One region of the Staphylococcus sp. GW821-FHT11H10 genome, then DNA from elsewhere that is predicted to be linked to it. Evidence: riboswitches for the same ligand, from Rfam matches in the RefSeq annotation. Region 1 holds a riboswitch; each other region holds the start of a gene.

Evidence for each region. Region 1 has a riboswitch for thiamine pyrophosphate ahead of AC1RRU_RS04170 (ECF transporter S component). Riboswitches for the same ligand answer to the same signal wherever they lie in the genome.
Region 2: linked by a shared signal. The riboswitch ahead of AC1RRU_RS02930 (ABC transporter substrate-binding protein) and the one ahead of AC1RRU_RS04170 (ECF transporter S component) in region 1 are both predicted to bind thiamine pyrophosphate.
Region 3: linked by a shared signal. The riboswitch ahead of AC1RRU_RS01770 (thiamine phosphate synthase) and the one ahead of AC1RRU_RS04170 (ECF transporter S component) in region 1 are both predicted to bind thiamine pyrophosphate.
Region 4: linked by a shared signal. The riboswitch ahead of tenA (thiaminase II) and the one ahead of AC1RRU_RS04170 (ECF transporter S component) in region 1 are both predicted to bind thiamine pyrophosphate.

What each region holds. Positions count from the first base shown of each region.
Region 1 covers NZ_JBXARC010000004.1:138,540-141,732, forward strand. Annotated here, with positions in the region: gene AC1RRU_RS04165 (ABC transporter ATP-binding protein) at 1-678, opposite strand, end outside; gene AC1RRU_RS04170 (ECF transporter S component) at 691-1,266, opposite strand; TPP riboswitch at 1,353-1,452, opposite strand; gene graF (glycopeptide resistance-associated protein GraF) at 1,742-1,861, opposite strand; gene auxA (lipoteichoic acid stability factor AuxA) at 2,011-3,193, shown strand, end outside.
Region 2 covers NZ_JBXARC010000003.1:74,584-77,776, reverse strand. Annotated here, with positions in the region: gene AC1RRU_RS02935 (choice-of-anchor I family protein) at 1-321, shown strand, start outside; gene AC1RRU_RS02930 (ABC transporter substrate-binding protein) at 373-1,284, opposite strand; TPP riboswitch at 1,343-1,446, opposite strand; gene AC1RRU_RS02925 (helix-turn-helix domain-containing protein) at 1,626-1,964, shown strand; gene AC1RRU_RS02920 (CPBP family intramembrane glutamic endopeptidase) at 2,002-2,838, shown strand; gene AC1RRU_RS02915 (MerR family transcriptional regulator) at 2,915-3,193, shown strand, end outside.
Region 3 covers NZ_JBXARC010000002.1:41,915-45,107, reverse strand. Annotated here, with positions in the region: gene AC1RRU_RS01775 (pyruvate MFS transporter) at 1-778, opposite strand, end outside; TPP riboswitch at 1,118-1,227, shown strand; gene AC1RRU_RS01770 (thiamine phosphate synthase) at 1,291-1,881, shown strand; gene thiO (glycine oxidase ThiO) at 1,874-2,989, shown strand; gene thiS (sulfur carrier protein ThiS) at 2,973-3,173, shown strand; gene AC1RRU_RS01755 (thiazole synthase) at 3,175-3,193, shown strand, end outside.
Region 4 covers NZ_JBXARC010000015.1:46,639-49,831, reverse strand. Annotated here, with positions in the region: gene thiD (bifunctional hydroxymethylpyrimidine kinase/phosphomethylpyrimidine kinase) at 1-551, opposite strand, end outside; gene tenA (thiaminase II) at 544-1,233, opposite strand; TPP riboswitch at 1,309-1,411, opposite strand; gene AC1RRU_RS08975 (transglycosylase family protein) at 1,522-2,229, opposite strand; gene AC1RRU_RS08970 (single-stranded DNA-binding protein) at 2,568-2,966, opposite strand; gene AC1RRU_RS08965 (YwpF-like family protein) at 3,154-3,193, shown strand, end outside.

The sequences.
Region 1 (3,193 bases):
TTCAGTGAGTAAATGCTCACAGTTGTTTAATATGTAATCCGGTGTGCCATCTGCTATGATTTGCCCTTCATAATTCAATAAGATGACTCTATCGACATGCTCCCAAATATGTTCAACTTTGTGTTCGACAATAAGCACAGTTTGATCGGACCATAACTGAATAAGTCGTTGCCACAAATCAGCTGTAGCATCTACATCTAACATGGCAGTAGGCTCATCTAAGAAAAGCGTATTAGCTTCTTGTAAAATAGTTTCAACAATAGCGAGCTTTTGTTTCATGCCACCACTTAAATGATTGACAAAAGTATTGTCCGTAACATTTAAATCAACCGATGCTAAAGCATTCTCTATAAGTGCGTCCATTTCATTGCGTGGTACTTGCTTATTTTCTAGAACGAAAGCAAGTTCTTCATACACTTTAGGCATACAAAACTGCGTATCTGGATCTTGAAAAATGACGCCGGAGTGTGGGTCAATTTCAAGCTCATCATATTTCATCGGTAATTCAATTAGATTTGGAACGATACCACTTAAAACATTAAGCAATGTGCTCTTACCAGATCCAGAAGGACCTAGTAAAAGCACTTTTTCTTTATCTTTAATTTCAATATTTAAATTATCGAAGATTTTACGTTCGCCGTTAGGATATTTTAGACGTAAATTTTTCGCTTTTAACACTTTAATTTCCCCTTATAGGTTGTCGTAGTCTTTTTGAGATGCAGGGCGGAATAATTTCGTTACACCTGTTTGATCTAATGCTTTAACAATCAGATAAGATAATAAGCCTGCAATGACAATACCGCTAATAGAACGGAAGATAATGAATAAAAGAAGATTCCATCCTGCGACTTCAGCTAAATAACCGTAATAATAATCAACTGGAAATGAAATTAATGCAGTTGCTAATCCTGCTAATATAGCAACCATTAATGATCTAGATTTATATTTGAAAATAGCAAAAATAATTTCACAAGCTAAACCTTGAAGGATAGCATATACAATTGTAGGGATATCAAATTTACCCATAACAATTGTTTCACCAGCACCTGCGGCAAATTCTGCAATTAGTGCAATACCAGGTTTAGGAATTATTAAATACGCAACGATAGCTGCCATAAACCAAACGCCATAAGTTAATTGCTCAATGTGAACACCGGCAACTTGGGCCACATTATATGCAAACCACCATAAGTTATAAATAATAGCAAATACTACTGCAATCAGAACAGTTACTAATATTTCTGAAAGCTTTAAACCTTTTGACATGTTATTTCCTCCTAAAAAACGCACAACCATCCGTAGAAAGTTGTGCGTGAATTTAAATAAAATGCTATATGTATTTACCACAATTATTTATATTAGCAACACTTTCCTACGCTAGTTTTAACTAGTTCAGGTTCAAAGGGTTCGAGGTTAAACCTCATCTCAGTATACACACCCCTAGTGCATTTTATATTTAATTTATTTTAAATGTATGACTTTTAAGATTTAATGTCAAGATGATTTTGCTAAGTTACAAATAAAAAAGGGGATTTGATTTGGTTTTACTCTGAATACGCTATTCCCTAATACACTTAACTAGTGAAATCTCTAAAATATTTAAACCTTGTATTAAAAATAAAAACTGAGAAAAGCTCGGAAAGAGCGTTCTCTCAGTTTTTAGTTAACTACTACTTTTTAGCAGTGTAGCGGTTAAATAGTATATTGTTCTCAACTCCTGCGAATTGAGATTTCTTAATAATTAATCTAAAGTGTCTTGAACATCTTTTTTAGTTTGTTCGATGTCATCAGTTTTTTCTTCTTTTTGTTCTTTTAATTTTTCTTCTACTTCTTTTGCTTTTTTAGCATCTTCGTTTGTCATAATTAACACTCCTTGATAGATTAATGATTACAATTTAAGTTTACCCACATAAAAGTAGGATAAACTTATATAGGTCTCGAGATGTATTTTATTGTTTAATAAAGACAAGATGAACATCTTACTATATAATGAATTTTGAGGTGAACAGTATGTCTTTTCTTAAGAAACACACCGAGATAATTTTTAGTTATATTATCGGTATCGTTTCACTCTTCACGGGTCTCATAATATTAATAAACTTACCTTTAATCAATCAATTAAAAGATAAAGAAAAAGTTGAGTTGAAAATTCATAATTTATGGGATTTTCTTAATGCATTCTTCAGTGAAATAATTAGAGTGATGAGTAGGTTCATAGGCAGCTTTCCTATTATTAGTGCAGTCATAATTATTCTGTTTGGTATTCTTGTAATGCTTATTGGATATGCATTATTTAGAACTACGAAATATGATTACGACATCTCAATTTTCTTTTTAATTATTGGGATTTTATACTTCCTCATTTCAATTACTTTAATGACTCAAGTGTACAGTTTTTGGGCAATTATCTTTATTATTCCTTTTATAATTCACACAGGCTACATTGTATATAAAGATGAACTTAATGTTGCTAATAGAAAAAGCCATTATCTATGGATTATCTTTTCATACGGAATAAGTTATTTAATTACTCAAATTTCTCTATACGGTAAAATTGATGCCAATGAAATTGCACCAATAGATATCTTAAGTGTAAATACATTTTTCTTAGTTATGTGGTTATTAGCGCAAGCTTCAATATGGAATTTCCTATTCTTAAGAAGAGCTTTACCATTAACTAAAGAAGAATTGGGTGAAGAAGAACCTGAATTATCAAGAACAAGTAAGGGAAATGTTTCGAATCAGTCTAAAGTTCATTTTAAACAACTTCAAGATAAAACATCAGAATATGCACGTAAGACGAGAAGAAGTGTCGATTTAGAAAAAATCAGATCAAAACGTGATAAATTTAAAAATAAATTCAAAAATGTATTTAATATTGAAGAAGATGATATACCAAATTGGATGAGACGTCCTAAATGGATTAAACCAGCATATGTAGAAATATTCTGTGGCTTCATTCTATTCTTATTTACATTTATTGAATTTAATAACAGAAACGCATTGTTTGTTTCTGGTGAATGGGAACTATCTCAAACGCAATATGTTGTTGAATGGGTAACATTGTTATTGTTAATGTTTGTAATCATTACATACATTGCAACTACATTTACACATTTCTTAAGAGGTAAATATTATTATTTACAATTATTTATGATTAGTATTCTATTCTTTAAATTGTTAACTGAATTCG
Region 2 (3,193 bases), on a different contig from region 1:
AAAGGTGCTTCACACAATATTAATCATAGTGCCCATGCAAATCATCAAGAAGAAAGCCGTGATAAGCTAACAGTAAATTCTAACACTCATAACTTGAGTGTGGTAAGCACAAAATCTTCAAGTCATCACGTAGGGGCAACTAACTATGGAAGTGTAGTGTCTGAGGAGGCAAACCATTTAAATACTTCTAATAACAAAGAAACTAGTGAACTACCAAAATCAGGTCAAACTGAAACAAATACAACGTTATGGTCAGTGTTACTTGGTGGTTTAGGGTTAGCATTTATTAGAAAACGCAAAGCTTCGAAATCTGAGAAATAATATATAAATTAAGAGCACGCTAATCTGAAATTTAGTGTGCTCTTATCATTATTATTTAGAGGTTCTGTTAAATAATAAATGGTTATTAAAGTATTCTTTAGCATCTATAGTTGTTTCAATTTTGCCATTTTCCTTAAGCCATAATTGTAAGTCATCATAAAATTCTGGGCTCATAGATAAATCATTAGTAAAACATTTGGTAGTTGCAATGATTGTGTCTTTATTTAATTGATTACTTACATCCGTTTGAGTATATTTAGCATAAACATCGACTGCTTCTTCGAGATGAGTATTAATAAATTGAATTGCTTTTTTAATGACTTTAAGGAATTTTTTTATTTTTCCTTTATCCTCTTTTAATTTATTAGGAGTTGTAATAAAAATTAACTGGCAAAAGTCTGGCACGTTATAATCTTTTAATGCAAAATAATCTACATTTAAACCTTTACTTTTTGCTTCGAGAATCTCAAAGTTTTCAAATATAAGTGTGGCAGCATCTGCTTTATCATTTAATAGTGCGTCAGTATGATAAAAACTATTATTAACTGGTGTTATATCTCCTTCTTTGTATGTTACACCATCAGCTTCAATCATAGTTTTAGCAATAGCAATACCTCCTAGGCCAGGGGCTCCAGGATATTGAAGACGTTTGCCAACTAAATCTTTAGGTGTCTTTATTCCTTTATCTTTGTTATACATAACACCGCCATTAGTGTGTAGATATCTGGCAAAACCTACCACATTTTGATTAGTTGCTTTATCTTCAACTAAATGAATAGGTTCAGTAATTGCAATATCCATTGAATTATTTTCGATTTCTTCCAATGCATCGAAGTGTTTTTCTGGTTCAATCATTTCAATTTCTAACGCTTCTTCTTTAAACCAGCCCTTTTCAATACCTAAAATTAAAGGTAAGTGATCAGGGTTTAAAAACCATTCTAAACCAACAATTAATTTTTCCATAAAAAAATTCCTCCAACAGACAATTTTTTCGTAAAAAAGTGAATTTGAAAGAAATAGCAGTATATGTATTTCACTTTCCTACGCTGGTACTAACCAACAGGTTCAAGGGTTGAAAGTTTTTTACTTTCTCTCAGCATATTAAATGCACCCCTAGTGATTTTTTTATCTATTAATAACATAGCATAAATTTGTATAGTAGAAAATTGACTGATAAAAATATAGTTAACATGATAAGCTAAGTTTTGGAAACAAAATGTTAGCGAAATTAAAGGGAACGCGCCATTTTGTATGCGGAAAGTGACAAATGAACTTGCTAAGTTAGAAGAGAGGTGACCATAACTATGAAACTTGCTGAACAGATTAGGAAACATCGTAAAGAGAATAATCTAACTCAAGATCAATTAGCTACTGAATTACACACGACACGCCAAACCGTTTCCAAATGGGAACAGGGTACGATTGAACCGAATGTGCAAATGATTGTGCAATTAGCGCAACGTTTTGACATTTCCACAGACGAATTATTAACAGGGCAAACGTCTCATCCTTATAAAAGAGAAGAATCACAATCATATCCTGAACATTTAAATTTTTGGGATTTCTTATCTCAAAAGTGGTGGTTCGTATTAATTTTGGTAGTTATCGTGTGCGGTACAATAACACAAATCTTTACAAGTTAATAGTATCGGTCTCCTACTTCAACTTAGGAGGTACATGATGCATTTAATAATTAAGTATTTGAAGATGATTGGTGTCATTATTTTGACGTTTGTATTAACAGTCATTGCGCAAAATATTGCTTTACTATGGCATTTGTTAGATTTGAAATCATTTGAAACAATCTTACATGGTATCACCTATGTGGGACTTACCTTTTTATTCATTAAACTTTTAATTAATAAAGGATTTAAAGAGAAATTAAGTGACTATCGTATTAACACACTTAAGTTTAGTCTAAGTTATCTATCAGTTGGCTTACTGATTCCGATTATAAATATCATCATTTATTGTGTCATTATTCCAGGTCATTTTGAAATAACGAAAGCTGATACTGTAATAGAATATTTAGAAATGTTATTTGAAATTATTGTTTTAGGTGGAGTATGTGCACCTATAGCTGAAGAATTAACAGTACGAGGCTTATTAATGGGCTACATTGAAAAGAAAGCGAATATTACCTTTGCCATCATTGTTACATCAGTATTATTCGCTTTAGTCCATTTGTTTAATGGCGGGATGTCTGGTGTTAGTCTAATATTATTAGTCGTAAGTGGCACGGTCGCTGGTATATTGTACGGTATGACGGCGTATAAATTTAACTCAATTTGGCCAAGTGTTTTTATGCATATGTGTTGGAATCTGTCAGACTTTGTCCACATCACAACGCATAATGATGACTACGGCGTAATTCAGTATATTATTAAAGTTAAAAACATACTCCTAACCGGTGGCGCATACGGTAATACATCTTCACTCATAGCAATAGTATTATTCGTAATAGCAATAATTTTAGTTGCAATGAAAAGTGTGCAGAGAATTAATTTGAGAGACTAATTTAGTCTCTTTTTTTATTGACCTTCAAGTATAGTTTAATGATAACTTTTAAATAACATAGGAAGGGGATGAGAAAATGCAAATAGATGAAGTTTCCAAAAAGCTTAATATATCTAAATCAATGATTCGTTATTATGAAGAAAAAGGCTTGATTAACATTTCTAGAAATCAAAATAATTATAGGGAATTTAATCAGACTGTCTATACAACATTGAAACTTATCAAAGATTTGAAACGATTAAACTTAAGCCTAGAAGAAATAAAGTATATTGTAAATTTATTTAACAAGCCTACTTCAAAAGAGTGTAACATCCAATCTACTAAGTACTTAGATCGAATTATTAAGGATTATAAA
Region 3 (3,193 bases), on a different contig from region 1:
ATTGCTCAGTTAAATAAGTTGGTAACCAAATTAAGAATAATGAAATAACGAATTGTACTACAAAGTATTGACCTGCAATCGCATAGAAACTTACACGACGGAAGAATTGATTCCAAGGTGGTAGTGATTTACTTGTTTGAACAAGGTCACGATTCTCCATAATGAAATGTTTCTCAGCGTCATTTACCATACGATGTTGTTCTGGTAAGTCTTTCGCAATGATTCCCCATAATATTGCAATTAAGATACCTACAGCACCGAAGATGTAAAATACAGCTTGCCAATTGAACGCGTTTACAATAGCGATCGTAATGACAGGTGCCAATACAGGTCCAAAGTAAGAACCAGCAAGTAACATACTTGATGCTCTACCTTTCTCATCTTTAGAGAACCAGTTTGCATTAAACACAGCGTTTGATGGATACATTGGTGCTTCACCAATACCGAATAAGAAACGCACTAAATATAATAAACCGTGATGTTTAATCATACCTGTAAAGATAGTGAAAGCACTCCACCATACTAAAGCGATTGTAATCATCTTACGAGGTCCAAATTTCTCAGCTAACATACCAGAAGGTACTTGCATTAACGCGTAACCTAATGAGAAGAATGAAGCTAATAGACCAAATTGTTGTTTTGTCATATGTAAATCTTCCATCATTTGTGGGGCAATATATGAGATGTTAGATCTATCCATGTAGGCAATAACACCTATGATAAAAAATGCTAATGCGAAAAACCAACGAACACTACTTTTCTTTTGTCTTTGTACCATATCCTCTTTTTCCTACTTCCTTTAATTTGTTGATTCTAAATATGTTGTCTAATATAATCACGAGACTCCCTATTTGTAAAAATAACTCCCTTAAACCCCTTACCATCATAGGGTTTCAGCATTTATTTTTAATAATATTACCAGTTTTTGAAATCGTTTTCAATATCTTAATTAAAAGTTCTTTTATTAAATTGTACATCGTTGGTTACTTTATTCACTAAATTCGTATTTACGCTTTGCAATCTCAATATTCATTAAAATTTGAACTCCATTTAAAAAAATTGTAGAATGAACTTGAAATGAAACGCGACTTATTATTATTTAAAATTAAATAGATAATTTATCCACTGGAAGTGCCTTTGTTTAAGGCTGAGAGTAAAGAAAGAACTTTATAATTCCTGGAACCTGATCCAGTTTGTACTGGCGTAGGAAAGTGGCTTACACATATCGTTACATAGAGACTAACGCTATTTCCTACGAAGGAGATAGCGTTTTTTCATTTATTAGGGGTGATAGACATCTTTATTGCGATAACAACTTATAAACATTTAACAGAAGCAGACTTACAACACTTCATTGAAATTAGTAAAGGCATCGATGGTTTACTATTTCGTACGCCTATGTCTAGTGATGATTTATTTTCCTTTTTAGAAAAATTAATCGCTGCTGGTTTCCCTAAAGACAAAATTATTATCCATAGCGATGTTGACTTATTAGAATCCTTGACACTTAAACGCTTGCACTGTCGAGAAATGGACACACTAGCGTTTGATTATAAAGCGCAACATCCTGATGTTGAAGTAAGCATGTCGACACATACTATTAACTCGGTGAAACAAGCTTATCAACATCAATTAGATTATGTCTTTTATGGTCATATATTTACCACGGCTTCTAAGCCAAATCAGCAACCTAGATCAATGTCTGAAATCAAAGCCGTGTTACAAGTTCCGATTCCAGTCTATGCCATAGGAGGTATTACTGAAGATACGATACAACGGCTTCCAAATGGCTTTGCAGGAATTTGTGCAATTTCTTATTTTATGAGCGCATCTTTACAACAAATTCAACATTTACGAAAGGAGTGGTTGAAAGATGCATGACGTACTTATTGTTGGTTCTGGTGTTATCGGAATGTCCATTGCGAGACACCTCAGTCATACGCAACTCGACATTGCAATTGTCGACCGTGATATACCTGGTAAACATGCTTCATATAAAGCTGGAGGCATGTTAGGTGCACAAAATGAATTTACAGAAGACAGCGACTTATTTCGTCTCGCTCTAGAGTCACGTGAATGTTTTCCTGAATTATGCGAAACACTCCAAGATGAAACTGGAATAGATATTCAATATCAAGCATCAGGATTGATTAAAATCGCAAATCAAATTGATGATGTGGCGCATTTACGTTCACAATTTCAATTTTTACATGCACTCGATAACGATGTGGTTGAACTTTCAGAGGATGAATTAGCAGATTTAACTGAAGGAAATGTCACTGCATCTGAAATGGCAATCTACATTCCAAATGATGGACAAATCAATGCAAATCATTATACGAAAGCGTTATTTAAATCCTTACAACAGCGTCGTATTTCGCGCTACTTCAATACAAATGTAACAGATATTATTCGGCAGAATGGTTACTATCAAATCGTTTCATCTCAAGGTGATTTATATGCGAAGAAAGTCATAGTGGCAAGTGGTGCATGGTCATCTCAATTATTAAAACAATATCAATTGCCTCGTGTGGTTGTCGGCGTTAAGGGCGAAGTTCTTCTCATGGAACATGACCATTTAAATTTAAAACAAACAGTATTCATGACTAATGGATGCTATATAGTTCCGAAAGCGCCTAATCGTTACTTAATTGGTGCTACTAGCGAATTTGATAATTATTCTGTGGGTAATACGGAACAAGGCGTCTCATGGTTAGAACACTATGCGACAGAACGTATACCTGAACTTGCAAACGCACATATCATTAAACAGTGGTCTGGCGTACGTCCATATACGGACGGCGAATTACCAATTATGGACCGGGTTGACGATGGTTTATATGTCATTACCGGCCATTATCGGAACGGTATTTTATTGTCCCCTGTTATTGGTCGTGACATCGCAAACTGGCTATTAACTGGAGTCAAACCAACTCGCTATGAATCTTTCAATGTCTCAAGGAGGTTAAATCATGAAATGCATTATTAATGGCGATGCATTCACGTTCGATACTGAGCAATCCATTCATCAAGTGCTTGTCTCTTTAGAATTAGACCCAGAACGTGTCATTGTTGAACATAATAAAACATTAATTAAACAAGAAGATTATCATCAACACACAGTACGTGAAGATGATCAATTAGAATTATTAGAATTTGTTGGAGGCGGATAAAATGTTTAAAATTGGAAATT
Region 4 (3,193 bases), on a different contig from region 1:
AAATCAGCAGAATGCCCACCTTTTATTACGACGCCTTTACTACCTATCTCGTTAATAAATATGTTACCAGCTTTTCGTATATTTTCTTCAGTGTCTATTTTGATACCAGTAATTTCCTCTGCTTCAGGAATATTAGGCGTGACGACATCTGCTAAAGGTAGTAATGTATTCTGTAAATGTTTCTTAGTATCATCATCCATAAGTGAATCACCACTTTTAGCAAGCATAACTGGATCAATAACGTATGGAATATCTGAATGCTGTTTCAAATAATGTTGGATTAACTCCATTGTTTCATGAGTTGCAATCATGCCTGTCTTAATAGCATGTGGTAATTCATCATTAAAGACACTGTCTAATTGTTCTTGTACCCAACTTATCTCAAGATTATGGATGTGTTGAACGCCTTTCGTGTTTTGCGCAACAATACTTGTAATCGCTGCCATACCGTAGACGCCACAGGCATGAAATGATTTTAAATCGGCCATTACACCAGCGCCACCTGATGGATCAGTTCCTGCAATTGTTAAAGCAATTTTGGGTTTATGCATTTTTGTCGCCTCCGAAGTTCCACTGTTCATTAATATAAGCCATATTAAAGAAATTACGTTCATGTATAGTACTTTGTAAGAAACTTTCTTTAATATCTTTTTTCTCTTGTTCTGTACAATTTGCTGTTAATTCATCTAATAAATTGTCAAATACTTCGATTAATGGTCGCATTTCTGTGCTATAGAAATCAAACCATTTCGATGTTACTGAATCTCTATTTAGATTTTGATCATCTAATGCCATTTTAGCTACTACTTCATATACATAAGGACAAGGTGCCATTGCAGCTATAGTATACGCAGCATTTTCATGTGCATATGCGTGATAATACATATGTTTAATATAATGATCTCCACTAGGTGGCCATACTTTTTCTTTAACAATTTCTTCATAAGGTTCGTTGATATAATCTGCTAGGATTTCATGTGCCTCAACCTCACCATCAAGCATAAATTCAATTTGTTCAACTAAAAATTTAACATCCTTCATTGATGGCGCTTTTGGGATAAGAAGTGCATATAAATTTGTAAATTCTTTCAAATATGATGCATCTGCTCTTAAATATTGACGTACTGCTTGAGCATCTAAATCCCCTTTTAATAGGTCTTGTATAAAACCATCATTATAAATTTCTTCAATAATAGGTTGCGCAGCCTCTTTAATCTCAGTTGAAAATGTCATATTAATCCTCCTTAAAATTAAAAAATGCTACATTTCAACGTAGAAATGTAGCTATCATTCAATAAAGAGAACGTAACATTTACATAACTACTTTCCTACGTTGGTACTAACCAAATCAGGTTATAAGGGTCTGAATTAATCATCTCAGCCATTTACTATGGCTCCCCTAGTAGCATTAATTTATTAATTTAACAATATCAAAATGACTGCGTTTTATCAAACAAAACAAAAAAGAGTGGAACAAAATTCACTGTTCCACTCTTACTTTAAAATAATTAAATTACTATATTATGCAGTTACCCATTGTGAAGCGCCTGCAGTGTTATATAATTTAACTGCTGCAGCATCTTGTACGTCTTCAGGAGCTTGTGCTGGTGAAACACCTTTATATTCATCAGGAGCTACTGAATCCCAAGTAGATTGTAAGAATTGATATTTACCTGCTGCACCTGAACTTGGGTTGATAGCAGTAATGTCGCCACCAGATTCACGTTGTGCAATTTGTTGTAAATGACTGTTAACATTTACAGAAGAACCACTTGAAGCATTGTTATTTGAAGAACTTGAGTTAGAAGTTGTAGCTTCAGTTTGTGGTTGTTGTGTTTGTTCAGTTTGAGGTGCTTGTTGAGTTTGAGTTGGTTGAGCTTGACTAGATTGTTGTTGTGAACCAACTTGTTCAGCTGAAGTTTGATTAGAAACAGTTGAAGCTTGTGCACTTACATCTTGTTGTTGAGAAGCTTGACCTGATTGTGCATAGTTCCAGCTCCAATTAGTACCATCTGATTCAAAATGGTAAGTGAAACCTTCATAATCAAAAGTTACATTGTAAGCACCTTCTTGGATAGGGCTATCATTTAATGATTGATCGTTTGATTGAGCTAATTGAGCTAATTCTGCTTTATTTACTTGAGCTTCGCTCGCATCTGCGTGTCCAGCGTTGCCAGCAACTACTCCTAAACCTACTGCTAATGATGAAGCAATAATTGTCTTTTTCATAATATATATATCCTCCTAAGAATGTTTGTGTCTTAATTAATTTTACAAGTAACACTTTAACATCCATAAAATCATAGTAGGTTACAGTGAAATAAAAAAAGACAGGACTTTTTTACATAGAAATTACATTAGTAAAACCATAATTATTTCAATTGCAAACTATCATGACAGTTTTGAATAGGTAAATAAACATCTTTTCTTTGTAATATTTATGAAATCTTTCAGATAATTAAATGGATAATTTAATAGCCTCCCTTATAAAATTCTTTATATAAGAGAGGCCATGAGTATAATTAAAAGAAGTTTTTATAGTAAAAAGGGATGGAGTTATTAGAACATTAGTTAACATCAATCACTTCAAGGTGATCAAAGGAATAAGCGTCTTCATCATATGAGGTGTTAGGAAGAATATTATCATTTTTAGATTTAGGGGACATAAATTTAATTGTTTCAACATATAATTCAGTCACAAAGTGCGTTTGGCCATCTTTATCGTACTTACGAGATCTCATTTGTCCTGTAATACCAACTAAAGTGCCTTGGTCTGTATATGATTCTATATTTGTTGCTGTTTTACCAAATGCCTTACAAAAAATATAATCACAAGCTATTTCATTATTTTCATCTTTATAATTACGTTCAGTTGCAACACAGAACGTAGCTATTTTCACCTCCTCGTTTTCAAATATTTGTGCCTTTTTGGTCAATCGACCTACTATCACAATTTTATTTAGCATGTGTCACCTCCTTCTATAACTATATTATTCATTTATAATTTAAGCGTCAAAATTCTATTTTTAATATTTTTATTCCTCTTAATACACAAAGTTTGATATATTTAAAGAAAATAATTGTAAAACTCATATTAGATTATTAATAATTTCATTTTTTGCATAATTTAAATTTTTTTGGGGATGTGATGAAGTGAAGACATTTAAAGCTGTACGTTTTCAAATCGTAAACG